DNA from 4 places in the Pseudomonas imrae genome. Region 1 is predicted to be linked to each of the others. Evidence: predicted binding sites of a transcription regulator. Region 1 holds the regulator's gene; each other region holds the start of a gene.
The links. The regulator FliA, encoded in region 1, starts transcription of late flagellar genes. The targets are predictions, from matches to a motif close to CTAAAGTTTNNNNNNNNNNNGCCGNTAA.

Region 1 (7,681 bases):
GCACCAATCGCCAGCTGTTCGCCGGTTTGCCGTTGACCGCCGCCGAGCCGCTGGTAGAGCCGACTTTTGTCGAACCGCCGCGTCCTGCGGCGCCAGCACCGGCAGCCGCGGTCGACCAACGGGTCTTCGACTCGATGCGCTTTGAGCTCAACGGCCTGCGCGAACTGCTGGAAGTCCAGCTGGGTTCCCTGGCCTGGAATCAGTTGCAGGGCAGCAAGCCGCAACAGGCCAATCTCTGGCGTCGCCTGCAACGCATCGGCCTGTCCGGCCCGTTGTCCCGCGACCTGCTGGAGCTGACCGCCACAATCGAAGAACCTCGCCAAGCCTGGCGCATGCTCCTGGCGCACCTGGCACGCATGATCGCCACCCCGCAGATCGAGCCCCTGGAAGAGGGCGGGGTCATTGCCATGGTCGGCCCTGCCGGCATGGGCAAGACCACCACCCTGGCCAAGCTGGCGGCGCGTTATGTGCTCAAGTACGGCGCGAACAACATCGCGCTGGTGAGTATGGACAGCTACCGGATTGGCGCCCAGGAGCAACTCAAGACCCTGGGGCGTATCCTCAATGTGCCCGTGACCCATGTCGATCCAGGCCAGTCGCTGGCCAACGCCCTCGATCCGCTGCTGCGCAAGCGCGTGGTACTGATCGACACGGCTGGCCTGCAGGCCAGCGATCCGGCCTTGCGCATGCAGTTGGAAAGCCTGGCCGGGCGCGGGATCAAATCAAGAAATTACCTGGTACTTGCAACTACCAGCCAGAAACAGGTTCTGAGCGCTGCCTACCATAGCTACAAGCGTTGTGGGCTGGCGGGTTGTATTCTGACAAAACTCGATGAGACGGCAAGCCTGGGCGAAGTGTTGAGCCTGGCCATCAGTCATGAATTGCCGGTTGCCTACCTGACCGACGGGCCGCGGATCCCGGATGATTTGCATCTGCCGCGCCGACATCAGCTGGTCAGCCGGGCCGTCAGCGTGCAAATGCAGGAAGAACCCAGTGAGGAAGCGATGGCCGACATGTTCGCAGACCTCTACCACAGCCCGGCCCGACGGGTCGGCTGAGGGCTAAATGAATACAGTGAAGTGTACCTACATTGATGGTCAGCAAGCTTTGCGCGCGACCACCCTATGTAGCCTGCGTCTAAGCAAGACAAGGTGAAAGAAAGCACATGGGCAGCATGCATCCCGTACAGGTGATCGCGGTGACCGGCGGCAAAGGTGGCGTCGGGAAAACTAACGTGTCAGTGAATTTGTCCCTGGCCCTGGCAGAGCTTGGCCGACGTGTCATGCTGATGGATGCCGACCTGGGACTGGCGAACGTTGACGTTCTGCTGGGACTGACGCCCAAACATACTCTGGCTGATGTCATTGAGGGCCGCTGTGAGCTGCGCGACGTGCTGTTGCAGGGGCCGGGCGGGATTCGCATCGTTCCGGCGGCGTCGGGTACCCAGAGCATGGTCCATCTGAGTCCGGCGCAGCACGCAGGCCTGATCCAGGCCTTCAGTGATATCGGCGACAACCTCGACGTGCTGGTGATCGACACCGCCGCTGGGATCGGTGAATCGGTAGTCAGCTTCGTGCGCGCAGCCCAGGAAGTATTGCTGGTGGTGTGCGACGAGCCTACCTCGATCACCGACGCCTATGCGCTGATCAAATTGCTTAACCGCGACTACGGCATGAATCGTTTCCGGGTGTTGGCGAACATGGCCCAGAGCCCGCAGGAAGGGCGCAACCTGTTCGCCAAGTTGACCAAGGTCACTGATCGCTTCCTCGATGTCGCCTTACAATATGTCGGTGCAGTGCCCTACGACGAGTGTGTACGCAAGGCTGTGCAAAAGCAGCGTGCGGTCTACGAAGCGTTCCCTCGTTCCAAATGCGCGTTGGCGTTCAAGGCCATTGCCCAGAAGGTCGATACCTGGCCGCTGCCCGCCAATCCCCGTGGGCATCTGGAATTTTTCGTCGAGCGATTGGTGCATCAGACGAGTGCAGGACCGGTGCTATGACAGCCAGCGGCTACAACCTTTACAAGAAGTCGGCACGTGACAGTCAAGGCGAGTTGATCGAGCGCTATGCGCCTCTGGTCAAGCGCATTGCCTATCACTTGCTGGCGCGCTTGCCCGCCAGCGTCCAGGTCGAAGACCTGATCCAGGCGGGCATGATCGGCCTGCTCGAAGTGTCGACCAAGTACGACGCGAGCAAAGGCGCGAGTTTCGAGACGTACGCGGGAATTCGTATCCGCGGGGCGATGCTCGATGAAGTGCGTAAAGGTGATTGGGCGCCGCGTTCGGTACACCGCAATACCCGGATGGTCAGTGATGCCATTCGCTCAATTGAAGCAAAAACCGGTCGCGACGCTAAAGATCATGAAGTTGCGGCCGAACTCCAATTGAGTCTCGATGATTACTACGGGATTTTGAACGATACCTTGGGCAGCCGCTTGTTCAGTTTCGACGACCTGTTGCAGGACGGCGAACACGAAGGGTTGCACGAGGACGGCGCGAGTGCCCATCTCGAACCGTCGCGCGATCTGGAGGACGAACGTTTCCAGAGTGCGTTGGCGGACGCGATTGCCAATCTGCCAGAGCGTGAGCGGCTGGTGTTGGCGCTGTACTACGACGAAGAGCTGAACCTCAAGGAAATCGGTGAGGTCCTGGGTGTCAGCGAGTCGCGGGTCAGCCAGTTGCACAGCCAATGCGCGGCCCGTTTGCGCGGGCGTTTGGGAGAATGGCGCGCGCGCTGACAGGCAGTGTGGGGACACTGTGAACGACACCGTCCGGGCGCTAGGCCTGGACGGGGTTGGCCTGTGGTGCGACCCCCTGCAGTCCTTTTTGTGGAATACCTGTTGAATGAAATGGCGCGCCCAGGTGCTGGACGCGTTTAAGACTGCTTGGAGGTCGAATTGGACAAGAACATGAAAATCCTCATCGTTGATGACTTCTCAACGATGCGGCGGATCATAAAAAACCTGTTGCGTGACCTTGGGTTCACTAACACGGTCGAGGCGGATGACGGTACGACGGCGATTCCGATCCTCAACAGCGGCAGCATCGACTTTCTGGTAACCGACTGGAACATGCCGGGCATGACCGGCATCGATTTGCTGCGCCATGTGCGCGCTGATGAAAAGCTGCGCAGCCTGCCGGTGTTGATGGTGACCGCCGAAGCCAAGCGTGAACAGATCATCGAAGCCGCCCAGGCCGGGGTCAACGGTTACGTGGTCAAGCCATTCACTGCAGTGGCCTTGAAAGAGAAGATCGAGAAGATCTTTGAACGCATCAACGGTTGATGCCGCCACGGGGGAGCTATGGAGCATAAAGAAATCTCGCAGGGCGATTTTGAATCGACCCTGAAAAAACACGCTCACCAGTTGGTCGACAGCCTGGAAAAAGGCCAGTTCGGCGACGCGGTGCAGTTGATCCATGAGCTCAATCAGACCCGCGACCGCGGCCTGTACCAGGAAGTGGGCAAGCTCACGCGTGAGTTGCACAGTGCGATCGTCAATTTCCAGATCGACCCGCGCATGCCCCAGGCCGAAGAAATCTCGCAGATCACCGACGCCACCGAGCGCCTGTCCTATGTGGTCCGGCTGACTGAAGCTGCGGCCAACCGCACCATGGACCTGGTGGAAAACGCCACGCCTTTGGTCAACGGCATGGCCGCCGAGGCCAAGCTGCTGAGCGCGGACTGGGGCCGCTTCATGCGCCGGGAAGTGGGGGCCGAGGAGTTTCGTGAACTGGCTCGCCGGGTCGACGGTTTTCTGTCGCGCAGCGAGCAGGAAAACCGCACGGTTTCCAGCAACCTCAACGATATTCTACTTGCCCAGGATTACCAGGACCTCACCGGCCAGGTGATCAAGCGGGTGACCCAGTTGGTCACCGAAGTGGAGAGCAACCTGCTCAAGTTGGTGCTGATGGCCGGCCAGGTCGATCGTTTTGCCGGCATCGAACATGACCGCGCAGCGATCCTCTCGGAAAAAGATCCACAAAAACATCTCGCCAAGGGTGAAGGTCCGCAGATTCATGCCGATAAACGTGAAGACGTTATGTCAGGTCAGGATGACGTAGATGACTTGTTATCCAGTTTAGGCTTCTAAGGAGCACACCATGAGCTTCGGCGCCGATGAAGAAATCCTTCAGGATTTCCTTGTAGAGGCCGGCGAAATTCTAGAGCAACTGTCCGAACAACTGGTCGAGCTGGAAAGCCGGCCAGATGATGCGAACCTGCTCAATGCAATTTTTCGCGGTTTTCACACTGTAAAAGGGGGCGCCGGCTTCCTCCAGCTGCATGAGTTGGTGGAGTGCTGTCACATTGCCGAGAACGTGTTCGACATCCTGCGCAAGGGTGAACGGCACGTCGACTCTGAATTGATGGACGTGATCCTGGAAGCGCTGGACGCGGTCAACGGCATGTTCACCGAGGTGCGTGAACGCGCACCCGTCACCGCCGCGACCCCGGAACTGTTGGCTGCCCTGGCGCGTCTGGCGGAGCCTGCCGATGTCAGCGCAACCGCGGTGGTCGAAACAGCGCCCGAGCCGGTCGCCGAACCTGAGGCGGATGTCACTGACAGCGAGTTCGAGCAACTGCTGAACTCCCTCAACGCAGTCAAGGCCGAGGCCCAAGCGCCCAAGGCGGCCGCGCCGGCGATGGTGCCCACGACCGAAGACATTACCGACGCCGAGTTCGAGTCGTTGCTCGACCAACTGCACGGTAAAGGCCAGTTTGCTCCTGAAGCCGTGACTGCTGCGCCTGCGCCAGTCGAACCTGCTGCCCCCGTCAGCACTGACATCACCGACGACGAATTCGAAGCGTTGCTGGATCAGTTGCATGGCAAAGGCTCGTTTGCCGTCGACGCTTTGCCGGCGGTCGCTGCCGCTGTTGTTGCACCTGCTGCGCCGACGCCCGCCGTGGCATCGGCTGCTGACGGCCTGATCACCGACCACGAATTCGAGTCGTTGCTGGACGAGTTGCACGGCAAGGGCAAGTTTTCCGAAGTGCCCCCGGTCACGGCCACCTCGGCCGCTGTCGCCACGCCGCCACCGGTTGCCGCCAAGGCTGCGGCACCCGCCCGGCCGGCGCCTGCTCCTGCACGCACTCCGGCTCCGGTAACGGACAAAGCTCCCGCCAGCGAAGCCGAAACCACCGTGCGCGTTGATACCGCGCGGCTGGACGACATCATGAATATGGTCGGTGAGCTGGTGCTGGTGCGTAATCGTCTGGTGCGCCTGGGTCTTAACAGCGGCGATGAAGCCATGCAAAAGGCGGTGTCGAACCTCGACGTGGTGACCGCCGACCTGCAAACCGCCGTGATGAAAACGCGAATGCAGCCGATCAAGAAGGTCTTCGGCCGCTTCCCGCGCCTGGTTCGCGACCTCGCCCGGCAGTTGAAGAAAGAAATCAATCTGGAACTGGTAGGCGAAGAAACCGATCTCGACAAGAACCTTGTCGAGGCCCTGGCCGATCCGTTGGTCCACTTGGTGCGCAACGCTGTCGACCACGGCGTGGAAACCCCGCAAGAACGCGAAGCCGCAGGCAAGAGCCGTGGTGGCAAGGTGATCCTGGCGGCCGAGCAGGAAGGCGACCATATCCTGCTGTCCATCACCGATGACGGCAAAGGTATGGACCCCAATATTCTGCGCGGTATAGCGGTCAAGCGTGGCGTGATGGACAAGGACGCCGCCGAGCGCCTTAGCGACACCGAATGCTACAACCTGATCTTTGCGCCGGGCTTCTCGACCAAGACCGAGATTTCCGATGTTTCGGGCCGTGGCGTTGGCATGGACGTGGTGAAAACCAAGATCAGCCAGCTCAATGGCTCGATCAATATTTATTCGACCAAGGGCCAGGGTTCGAAGATCGTCATCAAGGTGCCGTTGACCCTGGCGATCATGCCGACCCTGATGGTGATGCTGGGCAACCAGGCGTTTGCCTTCCCACTGGTCAACGTCAACGAGATTTTCCACCTCGACCTGTCGCGTACCAATGTGGTGGACGGCCAGGAAGTGGTGATTGTGCGCGACAAGGCGTTGCCACTGTTCTACCTCAAGCGCTGGCTGGTGGCTTCGGCCAAGCATGAAGAGCAGCTTGAAGGCCATGTGGTGATCCTTTCCGTGGGTACCCAGCGTATCGGCTTCGTGGTCGATCAACTGGTGGGCCAGGAAGAAGTGGTGATCAAGCCTTTGGGCAAGATGCTGCAGGGCACGCCAGGCATGTCGGGCGCGACCATTACCGGCGATGGCCGGATCGCGCTGATTCTCGATGTGCCGAGCATGCTCAAGCGTTACGCCGCACGGCGTATTTGATTCTGGTGGGGCAGGGCGACAGTCCCTTGCCCGGCCTAACGGAGTGGTTATGGTAGTCAAGGTTCTGGTGGTGGACGATTCGGGTTTCTTCCGCCGCCGCGTCTCGGAAATTCTTTCAGCCGATGCCAATATCCAGGTGGTCGGTACGGCTACCAACGGCAAAGAGGCGATCGATCAGGCCCTGGCGTTGAAGCCGGACGTGATTACCATGGACTACGAGATGCCGATGATGGATGGCATCACCGCCGTTCGGCACATCATGCAACGCTGCCCGACCCCGGTGTTGATGTTCTCGTCGCTGACGCACGAAGGCGCCCGAGTGACCCTCGATGCGCTGGACGCGGGCGCCGTGGACTTCCTGCCGAAGAATTTCGAAGACATCTCGCGCAACCCGGAGAAGGTCAAGCAGATGCTCTGCGAGAAGGTGCATAGCATCTCGCGCAGTAATCGCGGCAGCTTCAGGGCGCCGGCGCCAGCACAGGTGGCAGCACCTGCGCCGGTCAGCAGTTTCGCTCGCCCGATTCCTGCATCGACACCTGTATCGGAGCCGGCTGCCCGCTCCGCCGTAGCTCCGGTGCGTGCATCGGCCACCAGTAGCAACTCGCCCGCGCCCAAGCGCAAGGCTTACAAGTTGGTGGCCATCGGTACGTCCACCGGTGGCCCGGTGGCCTTGCAGCGGGTGTTGACGCAACTGCCGGCCAACTTCCCGGCGCCGATCGTGTTGGTCCAGCACATGCCTGCTGCGTTCACCAAGGCATTTGCCGAGCGCCTGGACAAGCTGTGCCGCATCAGCGTCAAGGAGGCCGAGGACGGTGACATCCTGCGCCCGGGCCTGGCGTTGTTGGCCCCCGGCGGCAAGCAAATGATGGTCGATGGACGCGGTGCGGTGAGAATCCTCCCGGGTGACGAGCGCCTTAATTACAAGCCTTGTGTCGATATCACCTTCGGCTCTGCAGCCAAGTCTTACGGCGACAAAGTTCTGGCGGTGGTGCTCACCGGTATGGGCGCCGACGGCCGTGAAGGCGCACGCCTGCTCAAGCAGGGCGGTAGCGCGATCTGGGCGCAGGACGAGGCGAGTTGCGTGATCTATGGCATGCCCATGGCCATCGTCAAGGCCGACCTGGCCGATGCGGTCTACAGCCTGGATGACATTGGCAGGCACTTGGTGGAGGCCTGTCTCTGATGGATGTGTTGAGCCTGATCGGCATCATCATGGCGTTCGTCGCGATTATCGGGGGCAACTACCTCGAAGGCGGGCATCTTGGTGCCCTCGCCAACGGTCCGGCAGCGTTGATCGTGATTGGCGGGACGGTGGGAGCTGCGTTGCTGCAGTCGCCCTTGAGTTCGTTCAAGCGCGCCATGCAGATTCTGATCTGGATTATTTTC
Region 2 (7,681 bases), 2.3 Mb from region 1:
CGTTTGGTCATCTGCGTTAACAGCCATTGCCATCGAGCAATCATGTTCTCAAAGCTCCTGAAATGCTTCGTGTCCAGTGAAATAAGTACTGTGCAGGTCCTGCGGTCAGCATGATGACATGGCAACTGGAATAGCTTAACCGCAGACAGTTCAAGCGGGAGGCTAACCGCAATATTTGCGCCTTGGCCCATACCTTCATACCATCAGCCCTGTCTGCACTGTCGCATAAAGCGCAGGACAGGTTAAATTCCAAGCGTGGTTCGCACCGCCAACCGGAGAGTTTTAGTGCCTGGAAATAAGCCATCTCCAACGTCCATTCCACGGCCCCAAGTGCTCACTGAAAAGGCGCTTTCCGCCCTTGAGCGTTTTTCGCATATTGAAGCGCTCAGCGGTATTGCGCTGCTGATAGCGGCGATTATTGCCTTGGTTTGGGCAAATAGTGATTATGCCGAGAGCTACGTACACCTTTGGCACACCCAGGTCACCCTTGGTTTTGGCGATGCCAGCGCATCACGCTCCCTTCATTTCCTGGTGAATGACGGGCTCATGACGATCTTCTTTCTGGTTGTCGGTGCTGAGATACGTCAGGAAATCCACGCCGGGGCGCTGGCAAGCGTCAAGATGGCATTGCTACCCATGGGGGCCGCATTGGGCGGGGTGCTGGTCCCGGCCCTGATATACCTCGCCATCAACCACGGCACTGAGGCAAGCAGCGGCTGGGCTGTCCCGACTGCAACAGATATTGCATTCGCTGTCGGTGTACTCGCGCTGCTCGGCAAGTCGATACCTGCTGGTGTGAGGGTGTTATTGCTGGCACTGGCGATCATCGATGACATCGTGGCTATCCTGATTATCGCTGTGTTCTACACCTCAAACCTTGATTACACGGGGATCGCAGTCGTAATAGCCGGCATGCTGCTTATTCTTATGCTTCAGCGGATGGGCATAGGCAATATGGCCCTCTATATAGTGCCTGGGGCGATCATTTGGTATGGACTACTCAAAACAGGTGTGCATCCCACATTGGCCGGAGTAATCCTCGGACTTATGAGCCCGGTGCGCTCGATGCCTATGCGGGAGCAACCGCTGGAAACCATTCAAAAAAACTTTCATGAGTTGGTAGACCGACTCTCTTCAAATGATAACGAGGCACAGTCCATCTCCAAGCCTCTGAAGCAGATACGCCAGGCTCAACGTGAGGTGCTTTCCCCGGTTCAGCGCATTCAAGCGGCGCTGCATCCCTGGGTCGCGTTCGGGATCATGCCGCTCTTCGCACTTGCCAATGCCGGCGTGAGCTTTTCCGGCGCGAACCTGGAGAATGCGCTTTCCCAGCATGTATTCATCGCGGTGATCCTGGCGTTGGTAGTAGGCAAGCCAGTGGGCGTAATACTGGCCTCGGGTTTGTTGGTAAAGTCGAAACTGTGCGAACTGCCTGATGACGTAACCTGGTCTGGTGTAGTCCTTGTCGGGTTGCTTGCGGGTATTGGCTTTACCATGTCGATTTTTATTGCCGCGCTGGCGTTTGACGACGCCAGTTTGCTATCTGCCGCAAAGTTGAGCGTCCTTTGTGCTTCGGTTGCTGCGGCAGCGTTGGGTCTGGGGTGGGGCTGGATACGGCGATCATCCGGGCAAAAGCAGGCAGGAAAAAATCTTTAGTGGTGGTCTGGCGAAGGCAGTCGGCGGGGAGGGTTGCCGGGGCGAACAGAATGAAGCGATCCCCTGATCGGACTGAATCTGGAAATAAGGTCGTTTTGCATGTTTTTGGTGTGAGCGTTCAAGCGTCGGTGAAACGCTTACCCAAGCCCTTTCAGAGCCTGTGGCGGTTTTTTGTCGATGCAGATGCTGCCTGCACCTTTAAGTCAGTGCCGCAGGCCTGATTGGCGGGATATATTGTCAATGGCCTGTACCTTGTCTCCTGCTTGTGAGCGTCTGATAAAGCTGATTGGCAAGGGAACTGTTGCGCACTGTGTTCATCGAAGGCTGCAAGCTTCGAAGATCCCGGAGTTGAGCTACTTGTCGGATTAAACATGCCCAGGTATCGATGTGCTCTGATGCCTGGGTTTAATGACGCTTTTCGTAATCAGGCTATCGTGTAGATAGCCTGACACCCACCGCAAGGAGCCGCTCGGAACGCCGATGCGCAAAATCTGGAAATCTTTTCGGGCCCTTTATTTTGCCTCCTTGATGATGCTGATTGGCTCTGGCCTCCTCAGCACTTACCTGGCCTTGCGCCTGGCGGCTGATAATGTCGACAGTTTGTGGGTCGGTGCATTAATGGCGGCCAACTATTTTGGCCTGGTGCTGGGTGGCAAGATCGGGCATCGGCTGATTGCCCGGGTTGGTCATATCCGTGCCTATGCCACCTGTGCCGGGATTGTCGGCGCGGCTGTACTGGGACATGGGCTGGTGGACTGGCTGCCGGCCTGGATTGTGCTGCGGATCGTTGTCGGTCTGGGCATGATGTGTCAGTACATGGTGATCGAAAGCTGGCTCAATGAGCAGGCAGACGCCAACCAGCGCGGTCTGGTATTCAGCGGTTATATGATCGCGTCCTACCTGGGCCTGGTATTGGGTCAGTTGATCCTGGTCATGCACCCTCAACTGGGGCTTGAGCTGCTGATGCTGGTCGCGTTGTGTTTTGCCCTGTGCCTGGTGCCGGTGGCCATGACTCGGCGCATTCACCCGGCGCCCCTGCACCCTGCGCCGATGGAGCCGCGCTTTTTTATCAAGCGGGTGCCGCAGTCTCTCAGTACAGTGCTGGGTGCCGGTCTGATCGTCGGTTCGTTCTACGGCCTGGCGCCGCTGTATGCGTCACAGCAGGGGCTGAGTACCGAACAGGTCGGTCTGTTCATGGGTAGCTGCATTTTCGCCGGATTGGTGGTGCAGTGGCCATTGGGTTGGCTTTCGGATCGATATGACCGTGCGCTTCTGATTCGCTGCTTCGCCTTGGGGTTGGCGATAGCGGCGTTACCGTTGGCACTCATGGCCAAGGTGCCTCTGGAAGTACTGTTTGTTGTCGGCTTTTTGTGCTCGCTGGTGCAGTTCTGCCTGTATCCGCTGGCGGTTGCGTTTTCCAACGACCACGTCGAGAGTGATCGCCGTGTGTCACTGACGGCCATGTTGCTGGTGACTTACGGTGTCGGCGCGAGTGTCGGGCCGCTGTTGGCGGGTGTGGTCATGAAGCTGTTTGGCAGCCAGATGCTCTATGCCTTCTTCAGCTTGTGCGGGTTGATACTGGTCTGGCGCATCCGGCCCAAGGCTGTCACCAACCTGCATCAAGTGGACGACGCTCCGCTGCATCACGTGGCAATGCCCGACAGTATGTCCAGTTCGCCGCTGGTGGCCGCTCTTGATCCACGGGTGGACGAGCAGGTGGTGCAGGATCAGATGCAAACCACTGCGACGGAGTCTGATTCCGAAGTCGACCCCGAGGACAGAGTGGAACAACCGCCCACCCAGGAGGAGCCCTCCGAGCCCCTGGACCCGGACGAGCACCCGCATGATTTGAGCAGGGCACGTCCCTGAAACCAAAAACGGGCGGTTCCTGAAGGAACCGCCCGTTTTTTTTGCTGCCACCCAGCGTTAAAAATCGTCGTCCTTATCGAACCGACGCGCTTCGCGTTGCAGTTGATAGACGAAACGTTCTACCTGGCGCTGCACCAGCCCGCTCATATTGTGAAAACGTACCCCGGCAAAGGTGGTATCAATGTTTTCTTCGAAGTGTAGGTGGCGCAGCTCCACCGACGTGCTCATGCTGCCGAAGGGTAGGGCGGCGCTGAAGCGATCATAGACCTGACCCAGTTGCAGGCGCGGGGAGATGTCGCCCGCAAAGCGTAACTTGCAGCCGGTAGCGGAAATATCCAGCAATTTACCGTGGATGGGCGCCTTGAGTTTCTCTCCGCCCAGCTCGACATCGACCAGTTGCGACAGCTTCAACGCTGCGCGAAAAGCGTTGCGCCGCTGATGGTAGAGCACCTCGTCGGGCAGGTTGCCCTGGTAAGTACGGTGTTCGCCTGTCTCACTGATGGTCAGGTTGCCGCTGCTTTCCCAGGCTACCCGCACACCTTCATGAAAGCCCTCGATGCGAAACGCCTCGCCATTTTCCAGATAGCGTTCACCGTCTCGCGGGATCATTTCGTCCAGGCTCAGTATTTTGCGGTCGCGGTCGATGTCCACCAGATAACTCTGGAACCGCTGATTGCGTTCATGGAAGGTAATGATCAGCGGGTCGTGGCTCTCCTGTAGCAGCCGCAGGATGCCAGCAATTTCCAGAGGTGTGGTAAGGACCTTGGGCGACTGCGGAACATCTTCCGCGTTAAGAGTGTTGAACACGGCTGTTCCATCTCCAGGCAAATACGACTACAGGCAAGAATTGGCATTTTGCCAGTATGTTGCGCGCCTAGATAGGGCGCGCGGTAAACCGACGTCAGGCTTGGCTGAGAGTGCTGGGCTTGACCAGTCGCGAGGTGGAGCCCTGGGCGTTATACAGTGCCGCGGGCTCGCCGCCGTGGAGGATGCGCAACTGGTTGGCAGTGGTGGCTTGTTGAACCTGGATCGACTGCCCGTTCAGCGCGTTGGCTTCCTGACAGCTGAGCAACAGCTGATTGAGTGCTTCGCTTTGGGCGCGCAACTGGCCGCCGACTGACGAATGGCCCGCCAGTTGTACCAGACCGCTGTGATCGGCGGTAAGTCCAAGGTCGAGAAGAATCTGGCTGCGTTTCTTGCCGTGCTGTTCAAGCAGGACGATCAGCGATTGCTTGCGTGCCAGGATGTCTTCCAGCCGCCGCATATCCCGGCCATGCAAGGCCAGGGATTCTTCTTGAAGCAGCTCGAGCAAGTGTTGTGCGGGAGCGATGTCTTCAATGATCAGTTGCAGTAAATGTTCGTCGTGGTCGTGCATGGCTGGCCTTGGGTTTTAAGCGTCCAAAAGCCTGGCGCAGGCCTTTGCCTAGCGCTCGGCTTCGAAGTTAAGCAGTTTGCTGGCTACGCGGTTGCTGTCGACTTTATAGCTGCCATCGGCAATCGCCTGCTTCAACTCGGCCACGCGGGCTTGATTGACCACGGGCTGATCGCGCAGCGAGTCAGTGACCTTCTGAAGTTGTTGAGCCTCATTGCTCAGGTGGACCGATTCCCCGCTTTGGCTGGCGACGGTTTTTTCGGCCGGGGCAGGCGAAGGTTGGGACTTGGCTTCAACGTTGTCCTTGGCACCGCTGGTACGCGTATTGCCGGGCAACGCCGGGGCGTTATTCAAACGACTGAAATCAATGACCATGTTGAAAAAAACCTCTGGGTATTTGGACGCTTGCCATGTTTTCGGCCATACCCGGGCAAACTTTAGGCTTGATTGACAATAAACCTATGCGCAATGAACGCGTGGGCACAGTGTAGGAAAAGCCGGCGTCCTGCGCCAGTGATCTATAGCGCAACCTCTACTTGCCCGGGTGCCGTTACCCTGGCCTTGATCACGCGCTTGGAGTTGAGATTTTTGACCCGGATCTGCTCGCTGATCCCGCCGTTAGCCAGTGCTTCGCCCGGCATCTTGACGCTCAGGCCGCCGCTGTTGGCGGAAATCACCACTTGATCGCCCTTGCGGATAACTTGCGCCTGTTCCAGGTGGATCAGGGTGACAACCTGGTCGGTGACCACTGGTCGGGTCAGTTTTTGCCCGACGGCCTGATCCAGGGACGTCAGATAGCCCTGGCTGATCTGGCTGATATCTCGTTCGCGCAGGGCAACGTCGTCAAAACCGATGATTGCCGTACGTTTAAGCGGGCGAGCGACGGTGACCACCTCACGAAACAGTCGGACCTGGGCGGGTACAAACACAGTCCAGGGCGAGGCCCCGTCACAGCGCACGCGCACGGTCACACGACCGACCGGCTGGGCGGGGCTTTCCAGGGTGGCAGTCAACTCCTGGTCACACATCGGCATGCGCAGGCGAGGGTCCAATTGATTGACCTGGATCTCGTAACGCCCCGGCGTCTGCGTGGTAGCGAGATAATCTTCTACCGTGAACTCAAGAAAGCCCTGGGTGACGCCGATAAGCAGATCAGGCAGGGTGACGTTGTCAGCACGAGCCTGTTGGCCCGCGCACATGACGAACAACGCCGTCCAGGTGCAGAGCAATCTGCGATAGCGTGGCGAGCGAAGGCGTCGGGAAACTGTCGTTTTGATGTCCATGGCCAATAAAAAGCAAAGCTCGTGCCGTTTAGTGTTGGGTACACGTCGTACCCGTAAGTTTTTGTAGCGTAGGAGTCTGGGCATGGCGGGTGTAATGGATTCAGTGAACCAGCGCACACAGCTGGTGGGGCAGAATCGCCTGGAGTTGTTGCTGTTTCGACTCGATGGCAAGCAGCTTTATGGCATCAATGTGTTCAAGGTGCGGGAGGTGCTCCAGTGCCCCAAGCTCACCCTGTTGCCCAAGTCCAGCCCTGTAGTGTGTGGCGTGGCCAATATCCGTGGCTCGACGATTCCGATTCTTGACCTGGCCATGGCAACAGGCTCGGCGGGCTTGCAGGATCGCCAAAACCCGTTCGTGATCATTACCGAATACAACACCAAGACCCAGGGCTTCCTGGTGCGCTCGGTGGAACGCATCGTCAATATGAATTGGGAAGAGATCCATCCACCGCCCAAGGGCACGGGACGCGATCACTACCTGACGGCGGTGACACGGGTGGATAACCAACTGGTGGAAATCATCGACGTGGAGAAAATCCTCGCCGAAGTTGCACCGACCTCGGAAGCCATTTCGGTCGGTGTGGTGGATGCAGAGACGGCGCACAAAGCCATCTCGCTGCGTGTACTGACGGTCGATGACTCCTCGGTGGCGCGTAAGCAGGTGTCCCGGTGTCTGCAGACGGTTGGCGTCGAAGTGGTGGCACTGAATGACGGTCGCCAGGCCTTGGATTACTTGCGCAAGCTGGTGGATGAAGGCAAGAAGCCGGAAGAAGAATTCTTGATGATGATTTCCGACATTGAGATGCCGGAAATGGACGGTTACACCCTCACGGCCGAGATACGCAACGATCCACGTATGCAAAAATTGCATATCATCCTGCATACTTCATTGTCCGGTGTATTCAATCAGGCGATGGTCAAGAAGGTCGGTGCCGATGACTTTTTGGCCAAGTTTCGTCCCGATGACCTGGCATCCCGGGTGGTTGACCGGATCAAGGCAGCAGATCACGGCTAAGGGCTTTTCCCCTGGCGGTCACACGATTTAAGAGGCGGTATCATTGTCTACGGGTAATTTGGATTTCGAACAGTTCCGGGTCTTCCTGGAAAAAGCCTGTGGCATATTGCTCGGTGAAAACAAGCAGTACCTGGTATCCAGCCGCCTCAACAAGCTGATGGAGCAGCAGGGGATCAAGTCCCTGGGCGAGTTGGTCCAGCGGATCCAGGGACAGCCGCGCAGCGGGCTCAAGGAAATGGTGGTCGATGCCATGACCACCAATGAAACCCTGTGGTTTCGCGACACATATCCCTTTGAAGTGCTCAAGAACAAGGTACTGCCCGAGGCGATCAAGGCGAGTCCGGGCCAACGTCTGCGAATCTGGTCGGCGGCGTGTTCTTCGGGGCAAGAACCCTATTCGCTGTCAATGGCCATCGATGAGTTCGAGCGGACCAATCTGGGGCAGTTGAAGGCTGGCGTGCAGATTGTGGCGACTGACTTGTCCGG
Region 3 (7,681 bases), 2.1 Mb from region 1:
TTGCCTGTTGGAGTTTTTAGAACCTGGGTTGGCATATTGGGCAAATGATGCACCAATTATAACGGTTTTGATTTCGCTGTGTGCTTTCACAAAGTCAAAGACCGAATCGTTAAAATTAATGCAGTTCTCAACTTTTTTGGGATTCGGATTTTTTGTGTTGTATGGAGAGACGCCTAAAAAAGGAGGGCACGCACTAAAGGTTGCTTGGCGAAGATCAATTTTTTGAGCCTGTGCTAAGCCAGGCACCAAATGCATAGCAAACGAGTCACCCCATACAAGCGTGCTTGGCGAGTTACTGGTTTTGCACTTGTCGCTATCATTGAATTTTGGACTATCGCAGGACTTGTCAAGCCCCCTGTTAGGTACCCGATTCTCTACAAAGTCAATTTCCGGTTTTGAGGCAGAAATTAGCGCGAGGTGAAACACCAGAACAGCAGTTGCGGCACAAGCATATGCGGCAAATGTAGGCGCTGGGCGCTGGCCTGCGAAGCGTAGTGGGTTTTCCAGATATCTATGAATCACAATTGCTAAGGTTATAGAGAGCACTATAGCACCGGCCTTAACGGTAATGGGGATAGGCCCTATATATGAGCTGTTCATAAATACGATGATTGGCCAATGAACCAAGTACAGGGGATAGGAGATGTCGCCTAGCTTGGCTAGTGGCGTTAGTAGCGCAGAGTCGTTAAGTTTTTTGCCCGCGGCCAAGATGATAAAAAGTGTTGCTGCGCAAACTATGACCGCGTCTAGGCCTGGATGTGGAAAGCCGGTGTCGACGAATTGTATTGTAATCAATGCTAAAATTGCTGGGATAAGAGCAGCTTTTGAAATTGATTTGATTTTATTGTTGTGGGCTATTAGTGCTCCGACGGATCCTAAAAGCAATTCCCATGCTCGCGATGGCAATAGGTAAAAAGCGGCGCTTCGGTCAGTTCCCAAGAGGTAAATGCATATTGCCAAGCTTAGCACTATAAGCAGGCCAATCATCCATGGCCAGAAGCGTTGCGGGGTAATGATCAGGATGAAAGGAAGAACAAGATAAAACTGTTCTTCTACAGCGAGTGACCAGAGATGTAATAGAGGTTTGAAGTTTGCGGCTATGTCAAAATAACCCGTCTGGCCCCAGAGCACAAAGTTGATACTAAAGGTTAAAGCGCCGATGATTTGCGACTCGAGATCTTGAAGCTCAATAGAGTTAAGAAAAAAAATAGATCCGATGGAGGTTAGTATAATAACAGCAAATGCTGATGGGAGAAGTCTTCGAGCCCTTCTGAGGTAAAAATCAGCGAACGAAAAATTATCTTCTTTAATTTTTTTGCATATGATTCCAGTGATTAGGAATCCGGAAATGACAAAAAATATATCAACGCCCAGAAAGCCATTTTTCAGATATTGAAGACCTATATGGTCCAGCACTACCAGTGCAACAGCAAGCCCTCTAAGCGCTTGAATATCATGTCTTATGTATGTCATTTCGTGTTCACTAGAATAATGTGAATTGTTGTTGAGAGTGGACGGTCTTCAAATTTCTATACGTAAGACTTCCATTCCGTTGGCAGGGTGGGTAATGCATCTAAACCGCTCACCTAAAAACAGGTGCAAGCGTGCAGCCCTTTCCTAAAAAGCAGCGCTACTATACAGAAGTGAAGGCAAATTGGCATCGTGCAACGATCAGGCCTCAATTCTCCTAACCCGCAGCTCTCGCTGACTGAAACGCCAGCCAGCTCAGTACCACTCAGAATCCCAGTGCGGGCATTTTTACCTTCAGGCGGAGCTTCAAGCATGACACTTAATACAAACGGTACTGCTGCTGATCCTCAACACTTGGGCGATGGGCTTTCAATCAGTTCGGCTGACGTTCTGTATATGCCTAATGCTCCTGAAGAGATCGTCAGGACGGTGCAGCAAAGGCTTCGGGACTGCGTGTCGCTTAATGACTATGTGAAAACGCCAGTGGATGGCAGCGCACATCCAACCAACACCACATCGAGTCTGCCGTAGCTGCCGCGAAGCTCTTGGGGCTGATTTGTACTGGCCAGCAACACTTTCACCGTCGATAAGCACATCGAGCATTCCAGATTTGCACTCCGTACGTCATGTAGGGGCGGGCGCCATTAAGGCTGGTTCTGATGTGTTTCACCTGCAGCTTTCAAATACGGAAAGTAACAGACTTTACATGGCTCCGAATGGGACAGGCGATGGACTGAGTGCAGACCGCCCTCTTGGCGGATTCGGTGCTGTCATCGCCGCGCTCAGAAACTACGCTCCCCTGGTCGGGCGCTGGACTGTAGTTGGAGCTGCGGGCACCTACAATGAAATGGTTACATTGCCGAACTGGCTAGCTAACGGTGCAAACTACCTCTCGTTTGAGTTTCCCTCCACGGAAGGCTCCCGGGTGGAGCCTAGCGAGTATGCTGCGTTTCTTGACGGAGCAGGTCTGACAGCGACAAACGGATTTACTACTGGCCAAGGCAACCGCATTCACATCAGCAATCTATGTATGTGCAATTGGAAAGACGTTGCTCTTCCCAATACATGATTTTCACGCTTTTGCATCTGCGCTAGCGTAAATGTGGATTTTTCCGAGTCTTTCGAAGCTGGCGTGGCCGAGTGGATTCTATCGGCTCACGGCTTAGGCCAACCCCCGCATCGAGTGGTAGGTACACTCAAGCGTGGAGTTGGCCTGCTAGTGAGGCTTATCCGGCTTTACCGGTTAAACCGCTCCACCAACGAATATTGCGTATTCGCCGTATGCGTCAGCTCCTCGCTCAACTTTGCCGAGTTCAAGGCCTGTTCCGACGTCTGGTCCGCCAGCAGGGCGATGGTGCTGATGTTGCGGCTGATTTCTTCGGCCACAGAACTCTGCTCTTCGGTGGCAGCCGCGATCTGGGTGGTCATGTCGGTGATATGCGCCACGGCTTCGCTGATGCCCGCCAGCGCCTGATCCGCTTCCATAACCCGCGCCACGCCTTCTTCGGCCTGGCGGTGCCCGGCGTCCATGGTTTGTACGGCGGTGCCGGCGGTCTGTTGCAGTTTGGCGATCAGTGCGTGGATCTGCCCGGTGGATTCGCTGGTGCGCTGGGCCAACTGTCGTACTTCGTCGGCGACCACCGCAAAACCACGGCCCATCTCGCCAGCACGCGCTGCTTCGATAGCCGCATTCAGGGCCAGCAGGTTGGTCTGGTCGGCGATGCCTTTGATCACATCCACCACGCCACCGATTTCGTCACTGTCCTTGGCCAGTTGGGTCACCGTGGCGCCGGTTTCCCCGACGACCACCGACAAGCGCTGGATGGCTTCGCGGGTTTCCCCGGCGATATCGCGGCCTCGGCTGGTCAGGCGATTGGCTTCCTGGGTGGCATCGGCTGTGCGTTGCACGTGGCTGGCGACTTCCTGGGTCGTCGCGGCCATTTGGTTGATGGCGGTGGCAACTTGTTCGGTTTCTACCCGTTGGCGCTCCAGTCCGGTGGAGCTGTTGTGGGCCAGCGTATTGGATTGTGCAGCCTGCTGATTAAGATGCTCGGCGGTGTCCTGCAAGCGCGTCAGACATGTCTTAAGCCGTGCTTCCTGGCTGAGGATCGACATCTCCAGGCGTGCCTGTGCGCCACGGCTGTCGGTGTACATCTGCGCGATCAATGGGTCGGAAGTGGTTTGCTCGGCCAGGCGCAGCAATCTCTTCAGACCACGTTGCTGCCACGTCAGGCCCAACAGGCCCAGCGGTACGGAAAGTGCGGCGGCCAGGGCAAAACCCCAATGGGAATCGAGCCAGATGCCGATCAGGAAACTCAGTTGGCTGACCAGGATAAACGGCAGCCAGTCCTGCAGCACCGGCAGCCATCTGTCACTGCTTGGAATGGCCGACTTGCCCTTGTTGATACGCTGGTACAGCGCTTCGGCGCGGCGGATCTGCTCGGCAGTAGGTTTGACGCGCACCGACTCATAACCGACTACCTGAGCGCCCTCGAAGACCGGCGTCACATAGGCATTGACCCAATAGTGATCGCCAGTCTTGCAACGGTTTTTAACGATGCCCATCCATGGCAGGCCTTGTTTGAGCGTCGCCCACATATGTGCGAAAACCGCGGGAGGCACGTCCGGGTGACGAACCAGGTTGTGCGGGGCGCGTGACAGCTCCTCCCGGGAAAACCCGCTGATTTCGACAAACGCGTCGTTGCAGTAAGTAATCACACCTTTGGCATCGGTAGTGGAGATCAACCGTTGCTGAGCGGGGAAGGTACGTTCGCGCTGGGTAACGGGCTGGTTGTTACGCATATTGATTCAATCCGCAAGGCTTTGACAGGTTGTCGGCAGGCTGGGGGAATTGTTGAAAAGAAACTTTCCTGCGTGGGAAAACGCTGATCGTGGGTCGAGGAATACCTTGCTGATGCGAAAAGACGGTGTCGCTCAACCCAGGAAGGAAGCGGTCAGGACTTCGGCCATTACCGGGTAGCGGCAGGCTGCGCCAATCCAATCTATCTGGATGAAAAGCCAGCGTTTGAAGCGCAGGTACCAGGAGGTTTTTGCATTATCCAGTTCAGGCGTCCCCAGTACATCCAGCGCCATGCGCTGCTGGATCGAAACCCGGGAGTAATCCTGCACGAAGGAGGCCCTGCTGATGGAGGTCAGGTCCAGGCGCTTCAGCGCCTTGATTGCGCCTTCGATATCGCCAGGTTCAAACACCGTGGCATTGGCAATCTTGGACTTGGTGAACTGCTTTGCATAACCCGCCAGGCCCGCCAGGATGGGTTTGCCTGTAGCGGCATACTCAAACAATTTGGAAGGCAGCACCCGTTGAAACGACTTGAACGTATTAAGGTGTAAAAAAAGCACGTCTGCCTGCTCGTAATAATCCACCAGATTCGAGCGTTTGGTTGGCGCGATCATTTTGACGTTTGATACGTTTTTGCTTTCCAGTGCACGACGTAGCTTGCCGGCCGCGCCGCCGTCACCGATGACATAGAAATGGGCGATACCCTTCAACTGTTCTGCCATCGCCGGGATGATATGTTCCAGCCCTTGGCCTGCACCGATATTTCCCGCATACACGATTTTCAACTCGGTCGACGGCACATCGGATTTTTCGCGCTTACCCAGCGGTTCCAGGAAAAGGTCATCGACACCATTGGTGTGGGTGGAGAAGACCTTGTTCGGGTAACGCTCGTTGAAGTAACCCAGAAAGCCCGGTGAAATCAGGTTGACCTGAGTCGCCTGGCGAATAGTCAGGCGCTCCACCCAGGAGAAGAAATACGTCATGGCTCTGCCGACCATCCCTGGAAACAGCTCTGGCAAGGTCTCGACGAAGATATCGCGGATATCGAGATAAAGCGGCGTTTTGCTTTTGAATGAAATCGAAGCGCCGAGGGCGGCGGTCATCAGGCGCGAAGAGGAGGCCACCACCAAATCGTAATCTTTGCCTTTGGTGGCTTTGTGGGCTCCCAGCGCGTAGGCGGCGAACGCCTTGGCCTGGTCGACTACACCATTTTTATGAGTGGGTAGGTCGATCCGGTTGATCGAGAGCCGCGAGATCCCTTGAGAACTATCGGCCGGCGCATTGTAGGAGTGATACCGATTGGGTTGTGTGGTAATCAGATCAATATGCAATTGGCAGTTATTTTGCTCGAGCAATGCCCGCACCAGCGCCTCGGCCCTGAATGAACCCGCCGCCAGATCAGGCGGGTAGTAGAAGCTCAGGAGCAGAATGCGCACTGTCATTGGCCGGCTTCAGCGCAATAAGGTTGGTCCTTGAGGACGCAGCCATACAGGCTGACCAGTTGTGCTTCCTGTTGCTCCCAGTTCAGTTGCTTCGCGGCGTTTGCAGCATTTGCTGCCAGTGTCTGGCGCAGCATCGGGTCATTGACTAAACGATTCAGTGCGTCGATCAGTTGTTGATCGTCGCTTTCACGCACCAGCAAACCGATGTCATGGGCCCTGACGATACGGCGGATCTCCGGCAGGTCGGTCGCGACGACGGGCAGGCCGGCAATCAAGTATTCGAATAATTTATTGGAGTCGGTAGTGAAGTGGTTCAGGCACGTATTTTCGATAGGTTGCACACCGATATCGGCAGATGCGGTGTAGCTGGGCAGGTCTGCCAAGGATACCGTCGGGATGAAATGTACTCGCTCGGTCAGCTCAAGTTCCTGGCTCAGCGCGGTCAATGGCGCGGTCAGCCTGCCGCCGCCAATGAACACAAAGTAGGCGTTCTTCACCGAGGCCGCGATACGTACCAGTCGCTCCAGGCCGCGCCCCTGCTGCAAACCGCCCTGGTAGATCACGATGGGCCAGGGTTGCTGCAACTGCAGTTCCTCGCGGATCCGCTGGCTGGCCGGGCTGACAGTCAGGCGCGGTCGGTTCTGCAACACCATCGGGCGAGGAATGCCATAGGCACGCGCAAAGAACTTCGCCCGTGCATCCGTGGTGGTAATGGTGCCCTGAACCCGCGGCATCAATGCAGCTTCGACCCGCGCGACCAATCCACGAAAGCTGTTATAGCCTTCGCGGCTGGTGCTGATTTCATGAGCGTCATACACCACCCGAGCCCCGCTGAGCTTGGCTGCCAGCCAGGCCGTTGGCAGTGTATTGACGTCATGGGCATGGACCACCGCCGCCCGATGCCAGGCGATCCGCGTCAGCAACCCGGCATGTGTCCATAAGCGTGCAATTATCCGCAACACTTGCTTGGCCGGGCTCAAGCGGCCAATGGCGCCACTGGCAGCAGGCGGGGTAGCCGCACCCACCTCAGCGCCAGTCCTGGTCTTGCGCAACTTCCACAACGGACTGCGCGCCACGCGTACCACCTTGATACCGCCTTGCAGTGTCTCCTTCTCCTGAGTCACGCCGGGTGTATGCAGGGCAAACACGGTGACGGCGTAACCGGCAGATTGAAGCGTCTGGGCTTCTTTTAATACACGGGCGTCGTTGCGGAACTCATTCCAGACGATCATTGCTATGCGGGTCACAGCGTATTATCTCTATTCAACGATATAAGTCTCTATGGCTTCAAGTTTCTCAAGCATCTCAGGCAATAGCGAAATGGCCTCAACATATCTGGCGCGTTGGCACAGGCTTTCGAAAGCATAAGTGAGTGTGCACAGTGTCACTGCATCTACTGGAACATCAGCAAGACTTGGACGCTTAAGTAGCGCTTGGCGAAATGCTTGTTCCAATTTGGCACGTTCGCCTATTGGCCAGTTGGCACCAACTGGCTCCATTTTCCAGCCTGCCCAGTGACTTAGGCAGGTATCGCCAGTGTCGGATATGAGTAGAGTATCCGGTGTTGTATTCAGTGATATGATCTGGCGTGGAAGTTGGGAGAGAACTTGTTTGAGTATGTCGTACTTCTCGGAGAAAAGCGTCAACGTGATCGATTGCTGGGGCGTGGCAACGATGGAAAGACTAGTTAGTAACTCATCGGAGAGACGTTGTTCAAGAAATAAATGGGAGCGGCTGAAACGTTTCTTTAGGGCCTCCGATGGTTCGATTGCGAGCAATGCGCTATTGATTGAAGTTGTTCCGGTTCCGAATTCCTTAGGCATTGCTTTTCGATAGTTTTCAAGTTGAAAAACGTGGCATGTAAGGTTCTCTACTTTTGTTTCTCCGAGAAAAATTGGAGCGGGAATGCCATAGACGCAAGTTAGCAATGTGCGCTCTTGTTCGGCTAGTGAAAAACTATTGCTATCAA
Region 4 (7,681 bases), 2.6 Mb from region 1:
ATGTGGTGGAGGTGGAAAGACAGCTAATGAAGTTTGTGCCCAAGCCCTATCTTCTCGATTCACACCATTGGTTGATCCTGCACGGGCGTTACGTTTGCCAGGCCCGCAAGCCCCGTTGCGGCAGTTGCCGTATCGAAGACCTGTGCGAATACAAGGAAAAGACGTCCGACGATTGAGGGATCATTGATTTTATTGATCAATCGATTGAAAAAATCTTTTTTACCCCGCCGACGATTGTCGATATAAGGAGCGCCAACGGCAGCCTTAGCCTGGAGTTAACCTTATGAGCACTGGCAAAGAACAACTGGAAGTGGATGTAGAGGATGACTTTGTTGCCACGGACTCTGATGAGGCAACTGAAGCACCTGTTGAGGTGGCCAAGACCAACTTGAGCAAACGTCGCACCATCGACAACCTTCTGGAAGAACGACGCTTGCAAAAACAGCTGGCCGATTACGATTTCGATCTTTGATCAAGCGGGTCGCAATCAGAAGCCTCCACTTGGGAGGCTTTTCCTGTCTCGACGTCGACAGCACCCCAACCTAACACCTACCGTCTATACCAAGCCGTTACGTTGGGCGAGTTCTATCAGGTCCACCAGTGATCGGGCGTTGAGTTTGAGCAGCAAGCGCGTCTTGTAGGTGCTTACGGTTTTGTTGCTCAGGAACATGCCATCGGCAATTTCCTTGTTGGTTTTCCCGCGCGCCAGTTGCTGCAATACCATCATCTCCCGGCCCGAGAGGCGCTCGACCATATCCGCTTCGCTGGCATTGCCTTGCGTGGACCGCACCGAGTTAAGCGCCTGGTTGGGAAAGTAGCTGTAGCCGGACAACACCGCCTTTATCGCACTCAGCAGCTCGGTAAGGTCCTGTTGCTTGCATACGTAGCCCGCAGCCCCCGCCTGCATGCATCGCATGGAGAAGTGGCCCGGCGCCTGTGACGTCAGCACCAGCACTTTGAATGGCTGCACCTGCTTGGTTGAAGATAATCGGCAGATGACCTCCAGACCATCGAGTTTGGGGATTCCAATATCAAGAATGACAATGTCCGGCATGTGCTCTCGAGCAAGTTGCAATGCATCGACACCGTTATCGGTCTCGGCAACAACCTCGTATCCATGACGCTCCATTAGCATACGTACAGCAAGGCGAATGACGGGATGATCATCCACGATCAGCACTTTATTCATGGGCAAGTCCAATTTCGCTGTTCGAATTATTTAGAGTCAGCACAATAGCCTAGTCGTTTCCCTCTTGGCATAGCACTCCCCCCCAAGTAACAGCAAGCAGAGACCCAACCCACAGAGCTACAGGAATTAACCTACAAAAAAACGCCTGGAAGGACGTGTGATATTCCATTCGGCCTTTCAGAACTTTCCGCAACCAAACATATCTTGAGTAAAAAAACATATCCAAGAGCGGATAATATAAACATACCCCACAAAGGCATCAACAAATGCCTCTTGCAGGCTTTGAATCTGCCGGTATCGGTTTGCAAAAATGCTCTTCAAAAAAGTTCCCCGGGAAAAACCACGCCTTACAGCGATTGCCGCCCAGAACAGAAAACTTATTACCTACAGAAAAAACAGAAATCTCTTACGTGTCGTAACTTCCATAAGTTTATACAGTCGTTGCCCAGCTCAAAAAAACCGAGAGCTTCGAATCCATATTAAACAAATATAAACAAACCACCCTCCTACGAAATAAAAAAAATGGCTCCTCTATTGAGGAGCCATTTCTGAAATTACTCAACCATTTCAGAACAACTTGCGACCTTTGTTGGCCGCAATGCGCATGCGCAACGCGTTGAGCTTGATGAAGCCGGCAGCATCCGCTTGATTGTAAGCACCGCCATCTTCTTCAAAGGTGGCAATGTTGGCGTCGAACAGAGAGTCATCGGACTTACGGCCGGTAACGATCACATTACCCTTGTACAGTTTCAGGCGAACCACACCATTCACATTGACCTGGGAAGCATCGATCATCTGTTGCAACATAAGACGCTCAGGGCTCCACCAGTAGCCGGTGTATATCAGGCTAGCGTACTTGGGCATCAGTTCGTCTTTGAGGTGAGCGACTTCACGATCCAGAGTAATGGACTCGATGGCGCGGTGGGCGCGAAGCATGATTGTCCCGCCCGGGGTCTCGTAGCAGCCACGGGACTTCATGCCCACGTAACGGTTCTCGACGATATCCAGACGGCCGATACCGTGCTCGCCACCGATACGGTTCAGGGTCGCCAGTACGGTGGCCGGGGTCATTTCGACGCCGTCCAGCGCGACGATGTCGCCGTTGCGGTAGGTCAACTCCAGATATTGCGGCTTGTCGGGAGCGTTCTCCGGAGAGACGGTCCACTTCCACATGTCTTCTTCGTGCTCGGTCCAGGTGTCTTCCAGCACGCCGCCTTCATAAGAGATGTGCAGCAGGTTGGCATCCATCGAGTACGGGGACTTCTTCTTGCCATGACGCTCGATAGGGATCGCATGCTTTTCAGCGTAATCCATCAGCTTTTCACGGGACAGCAGGTCCCATTCACGCCAAGGCGCAATCACTTTCACGCCTGGCTTCAAGGCATAGGCGCCCAGTTCGAAACGGACTTGGTCGTTGCCCTTGCCGGTAGCGCCATGGGAAATGGCATCAGCGCCGGTTTCGTTGGCGATTTCGATCAGGCGCTTGGCGATCAGAGGACGTGCGATGGAGGTACCCAGCAGGTACTCGCCTTCGTAGACAGTGTTGGCGCGAAACATCGGGAAAACGAAATCGCGGACGAACTCTTCGCGCAGGTCGTCAATGTAGATCTCTTTCACGCCCATGGCTTGCGCCTTGGCACGTGCAGGTTCGACCTCTTCGCCCTGACCCAGGTCAGCGGTGAAGGTCACCACTTCACAGTTATAAGTATCCTGCAGCCACTTGAGGATCACCGAAGTGTCCAGGCCGCCGGAATACGCGAGAACGACCTTGTTTACGTCGGCCATGCCATCACTCCACGGGTTTTACGGAAAGGCGTCGATTCTACCGATCAAAACCGTGAAATTACAGGGGCGCGACAGCAAATGAAGATAAAGCGACAGATTATGTCGGGCGGGCGACGAATGACCGCCCCTCAGGACGTGGCGGTCGCGTTGGCCGGGGCAGTCACCGGTGGCGCGGCTTTTTCAGGGGCAGGCACTCGATCCAGGTGAATATTGACGCGCCGGTTCTTGGCCCGGTTAGCCATGCTGGTATTGGGCACCAGAGGATAACGCTCGCCATGAAAGCGCAGGACAATCTGCGTCTCCGGAATACCGTGGGCCTTCAGAAAGTCCATCACCGCCAGGCCCCGACGCCGCGACAGGTCGCGATTGGTCAGGCGATTACCGGTGTTGTCCGAGTGACCGTCAAGCTCGATATGGTTCACAGTGGGGTCGGCTTTGATGAACTCCAGCATCACCATCAGCCTGGCTTTGGCGGCCGGGTCCAGATCGATGCCGCCGCCTGGGAAACCGACCTGACTCTGCTTGATTTGCTCGAAGTTCATCGGCAGCAGTTTTGCCGTACACAGTTGATAGTCGTTATAGGCCTTGCTGAACTTCACGGGCAACAGGCGGATCTCGGCATAACCACCGTCCCGCGAATAGTGGCGCACCGTTGGGCTACGGCCATCCAACAGGCCATTGAACAAGCGCCCGGCCTGGGCCTGGGAGCTGTTGAACAACACATCGCCGCTGCCCGCGCGCACCGCACCAAGATTGATATCGCCCCGCCCCGGCTGCCAGGGCGCCGCCGCCGCCAGTAATGTCGCAGAGCCAACGCCCAGCGAGCCACTGTAGGCTTTCAGGCGAAATGTCGCCTGCTCACCGGCCCGGCGCACAAACTCACCAGAACCAAAGTCGGCAATGGGCTGGCTCAAGCGGCATTCGAATTTATCGCCTTCCACCTTCCACTCGATATTCTCCAGGCGCGTCTGGAAAGTCAGGGCCATGGCTGGCAGGCTGGCGAATACGCCGAGCAGGGCTAGATAATGCTGGCGCACGGGCGGCTCCACTGGTTTCTACAACACATCAAGGCGTCATATATCGTTAAGACATACCCAAGGATATCGGTTGCATCCCGCAAAACTTGATAGCGAGTGCCTGCAAGTGTCTTTTCCGGTAGCATTCCCACCAGATTGACCCGCCTGGAATCCCCAATGTCCGACCGCCTGACCCTGCTGCGTCCCGACGACTGGCATATTCATCTTCGCGATGGTGCTGCGTTACCCCAAACCGTAGCCGATGTAGCGCGCACGTTTGGCCGCGCCATCATCATGCCCAACCTGGTACCGCCGGTGCGAAATGCCGCCGAAGCCGACGCCTACCGCCAGCGCATTCTCGCTGCACGGCCGGCCGGTAGCCGCTTCGAGCCATTGATGGTGCTGTACCTCACCGACCGCACCCAACCCCAAGAAATCCGCGAGGCCCATGCCAGCGGTTTTGTCCACGCCGCCAAGCTCTACCCGGCCGGCGCGACCACCAACTCCGACTCCGGCGTGACCAGTATCGACAAGATCCTGCCAGCCATCGAAGCCATGGCCGAAGTCGGCATGCCACTGTTGATCCACGGTGAAGTCACCCGCGGCGATGTCGATGTATTCGACCGCGAAAAAATCTTCATCGACGAGCACATGCGCCGTGTGGTCGAACTGTTCCCGACATTGAAAGTGGTGTTTGAACACATCACCACGTCTGAGGCCGTGCAGTTCGTCACCGAAGCATCGGCCAACGTCGGCGCGACCATCACCGCCCATCACTTGCTGTACAACCGCAACCATATGCTGGTGGGCGGGATTCGACCGCACTTCTACTGCCTGCCGATCCTCAAGCGCAATACTCACCAGGTTGCCTTGCTGGATGCCGCTACCAGCGGCAACCCGAAGTTCTTCCTCGGTACCGACTCAGCGCCCCATGCCCAGCATGCCAAGGAAGCCGCTTGTGGTTGTGCCGGTTGCTACACCGCTTATGCAGCGATCGAGCTGTATGCCGAAGCGTTCGAGCAACGTAACGCCCTGGACAAGCTTGAAGGGTTCGCCAGCCTCAATGGCCCGCGCTTCTACGGCCTGCCGGCGAATACCGACCGTATTACCCTGGTCCGTGAAGACTGGACTGCCCCTACCAGCCTGCCATTTGGCGAGCTGACCGTTATCCCGCTGCGCGCCGGTGAAACACTGCGCTGGCGCCTGCTGGAGGAACACGCGTGAGTGAAGACCATTTCGACGACGAACACGAAGGTCATGGCGGCTCCCGCCATCCGATGGCTGAGCGCTTTCGTGGCTACCTGCCAGTGGTCATTGACGTAGAAACCGGCGGTTTCAACTGCGCCACCGATGCTTTGCTGGAAATCGCTGCCACAACCATCGGCATGGATGAACAGGGCTTCGTGTATCCGGAACACACCCATTTCTTCCGCGTCGAGCCCTTTGAAGGCGCCAACATCGAAGCGGCAGCCCTTGAGTTCACCGGGATCAAACTCGACCACCCACTGCGCATGGCTGTCAGTGAGGAAGTGGCACTGACCGACATCTTCCGTGGCGTGCGCAAAGCCTTGAAAGCCAACGGCTGCAAACGCGCAATCCTGGTAGGCCACAACAGTAGCTTCGACCTGGGCTTCCTGAACGCTGCTGTGGCGCGACTGGACATGAAACGCAACCCGTTTCATCCCTTCTCCAGCTTCGACACGGCAACCCTGGCCGGCTTGGCATACGGCCAGACCGTACTGGCGAAAGCCTGCCAGGCTGCCGGTATCGATTTCGACGGTCGCGAAGCCCACTCGGCGCGCTATGACACCGAAAAGACCGCCGATCTGTTCTGTGGCATCGTCAACCGCTGGAAACAGATGGGTGGCTGGGAAGACTTCAACGACTGAGGTTGAATCACGCCCATAAAAAACCGGCCCTCTCGGGCTAATGCCAGTCAGTTAAGCTGACTGGCATTTTTATTTCTGCTCGAATACTTCCGTGATTTGAGGCGGATGGCGCGAGGATATGAACCACTGTACTGGACGCCACCAATGGGCGTTGCCCCGGCAGCGACTGACCACATCCCATGCCGACATACGCCGAAAGAACGCCATGGAGATCACGCACCAGAGCATCATTTCCAGCGGCAAAAGCCGCTTGCGCAGGTCGCCACACCGGCCTGCTCAAGGGATTGCTCGACCAAAGATGGCTCGAGCAAGGAATCCAGTCCCTCGACTGAGTTGGGGGTGGAGACAATGTTGTGGGTCAGCTCCGGTGCTCAAGCGAGACGCATAAAAAAATCCGGTGCCAATACCGGCATCGGATTTTGATTTCTTGCGACCAAAGGTCAAGCAAGAGAACTTAACTGATCGGCACTACCCTTTGGGATGCTTTTTTATGCCTGGGATTTGCTCGCACGGCGACTCCACCAACAACACAAATCAAATGTGGGAACGGGCTTGCTCACGATAGCGGTGTATCAGCCAACATTTTCGTCAACTGACCCAGCGCTATCGCGAGCAAGCCCGCTCCCACAATTTCAGCCCTTGGATTATTGCTCGTTCTGACCGAGGATCAAGCGACCTTCCTTATCCACTGGAATCTGGCCGCCCGGATCACGATCCATGCGCACCGACCCTTCCTTGCCATCGAGGTTGTAACGCACGTCATAGCCAACAACCTTGTCGCTGATGTCATTGACGGTATTACAGCGAGTCTGAGTGGTGGTGTAGGTATCACGGTTCTGCATACCTTCCTGAACCTTGTTACCGGCATAACCCCCACCTACTGCGCCAGCTACGGTGGCAATCTTCTTGCCCGTACCGCCACCAATCTGGTTTCCCAGCAAGCCACCCGCCAAGGCGCCAACCACGGTACCGGCGATTTGATGTTGATCCTGCACCGGCCGCTGCCGGGTCACGGTGACGTCCTTGCAGACCTCACGCGGGGTTTTGATCTGGGTCTTGACCGGCTGCACTGCCAGTACTTGCGCATACTCAGGGCCGCTTTTTACCAGGCTGTAGGTGGCAACAGCACCCCCGGCAGTCACACCGACAGCACCCAATACCGCACCAACCAGTAACGACTTGTTCACATGAACCTCCTGACCATCACAAACGGACTGAAACGTCCGTGCTATACCTAGCCTTGGAGCAGAAAAAAAGGCGCGAGTTCAATACTCGCGCCTTCTTTGTAACAGCAGATCAACAAACGCCATCAAGGACGATCGTCAATCTCCTTGTCTGTAACGACCGGAGGAATCAAGTCTTCGCTACTGAGATCCAACCAGATCAACACCACGTTTGCGATGTAGATCGACGAGTAAGTACCCGCCAGCACACCGATAAACAGCGCCAGAGAGAAGCCCCACAGGTTGTCGCCACCGAAAATCATCAGCGCGCCGATCGCCAGCAAAGTCGAGACTGACGTCGCCATGGTCCGCAGCAGGGTCTGGGTCGTGGAGATGTTGATGTTCTCGATCAACGTCGCCTTACGCAGGATCCGGAAGTTCTCGCGAACCCGGTCGAACACCACAATGGTGTCGTTGAGGGAGTAACCAATGATTGCCAGTACCGCCGCCAATACAGTGAGGTCGAAGGTAATCTGGAAATACGCCAGGATACCTACGGTCACGATCACGTCGTGGATCAGCGAGACGATAGCGCCCACCCCGAACTTCCACTGAAAGCGGAAAGCCAGGTAGAGCATG

Region 2: a site for FliA is predicted at 5,311-5,338, ahead of flgM (flagellar biosynthesis anti-sigma factor FlgM). Genes of this name have one in related genera too.
Region 3: a site for FliA is predicted at 4,302-4,329, ahead of OQ460_RS07735 (methyl-accepting chemotaxis protein). Genes of this name have one in related genera too.
Region 4: a site for FliA is predicted at 4,075-4,102, ahead of OQ460_RS05185 (flagellar protein MotY). Genes of this name have one in related genera too.

What each region holds. Positions count from the first base shown of each region.
Region 1 is NZ_CP110853.2:3,754,291-3,761,971, reverse strand. It holds gene flhF (flagellar biosynthesis protein FlhF) at 1-1,058, shown strand, start outside; gene fleN (flagellar synthesis regulator FleN) at 1,166-1,999, shown strand; gene fliA (RNA polymerase sigma factor FliA) at 1,996-2,736, shown strand; gene OQ460_RS16970 (chemotaxis response regulator CheY) at 2,908-3,282, shown strand; gene OQ460_RS16965 (protein phosphatase CheZ) at 3,301-4,089, shown strand; gene OQ460_RS16960 (chemotaxis protein CheA) at 4,100-6,295, shown strand; gene OQ460_RS16955 (protein-glutamate methylesterase/protein-glutamine glutaminase) at 6,345-7,478, shown strand; gene OQ460_RS16950 (flagellar motor protein) at 7,478-7,681, shown strand, end outside.
Region 2 is NZ_CP110853.2:1,470,972-1,478,652, forward strand. It holds gene OQ460_RS06750 (DUF2254 domain-containing protein) at 1-44, opposite strand, end outside; gene nhaA (Na+/H+ antiporter NhaA) at 331-1,656, shown strand; gene OQ460_RS06760 (MFS transporter) at 2,137-3,525, shown strand; gene OQ460_RS06765 (flagellar brake protein) at 3,583-4,332, opposite strand; gene flgN (flagellar export chaperone FlgN) at 4,427-4,900, opposite strand; gene flgM (flagellar biosynthesis anti-sigma factor FlgM) at 4,949-5,272, opposite strand; gene flgA (flagellar basal body P-ring formation chaperone FlgA) at 5,416-6,180, opposite strand; gene OQ460_RS06785 (chemotaxis protein CheV) at 6,263-7,195, shown strand; gene cheR (protein-glutamate O-methyltransferase CheR) at 7,239-7,681, shown strand, end outside.
Region 3 is NZ_CP110853.2:1,677,698-1,685,378, forward strand. It holds partial or broken gene OQ460_RS07730 (acyltransferase family protein) at 1-1,473, opposite strand, end outside; gene OQ460_RS07735 (methyl-accepting chemotaxis protein) at 2,707-4,272, opposite strand; gene OQ460_RS07740 (glycosyltransferase family 4 protein) at 4,405-5,712, opposite strand; gene OQ460_RS07745 (glycosyltransferase family 4 protein) at 5,709-6,959, opposite strand; gene OQ460_RS07750 (hypothetical protein) at 6,972-7,681, opposite strand, start outside.
Region 4 is NZ_CP110853.2:1,152,880-1,160,560, reverse strand. It holds gene nth (endonuclease III) at 1-176, shown strand, start outside; gene OQ460_RS05200 (PA3496 family putative envelope integrity protein) at 284-472, shown strand; gene OQ460_RS05195 (response regulator transcription factor) at 557-1,189, opposite strand; gene OQ460_RS05190 (argininosuccinate synthase) at 1,757-2,974, opposite strand; gene OQ460_RS05185 (flagellar protein MotY) at 3,103-4,011, opposite strand; gene pyrC (dihydroorotase) at 4,168-5,214, shown strand; gene rnt (ribonuclease T) at 5,211-5,879, shown strand; gene OQ460_RS05170 (hypothetical protein) at 5,949-6,086, opposite strand; gene OQ460_RS05165 (glycine zipper 2TM domain-containing protein) at 6,524-7,066, opposite strand; gene secF (protein translocase subunit SecF) at 7,189-7,681, opposite strand, start outside.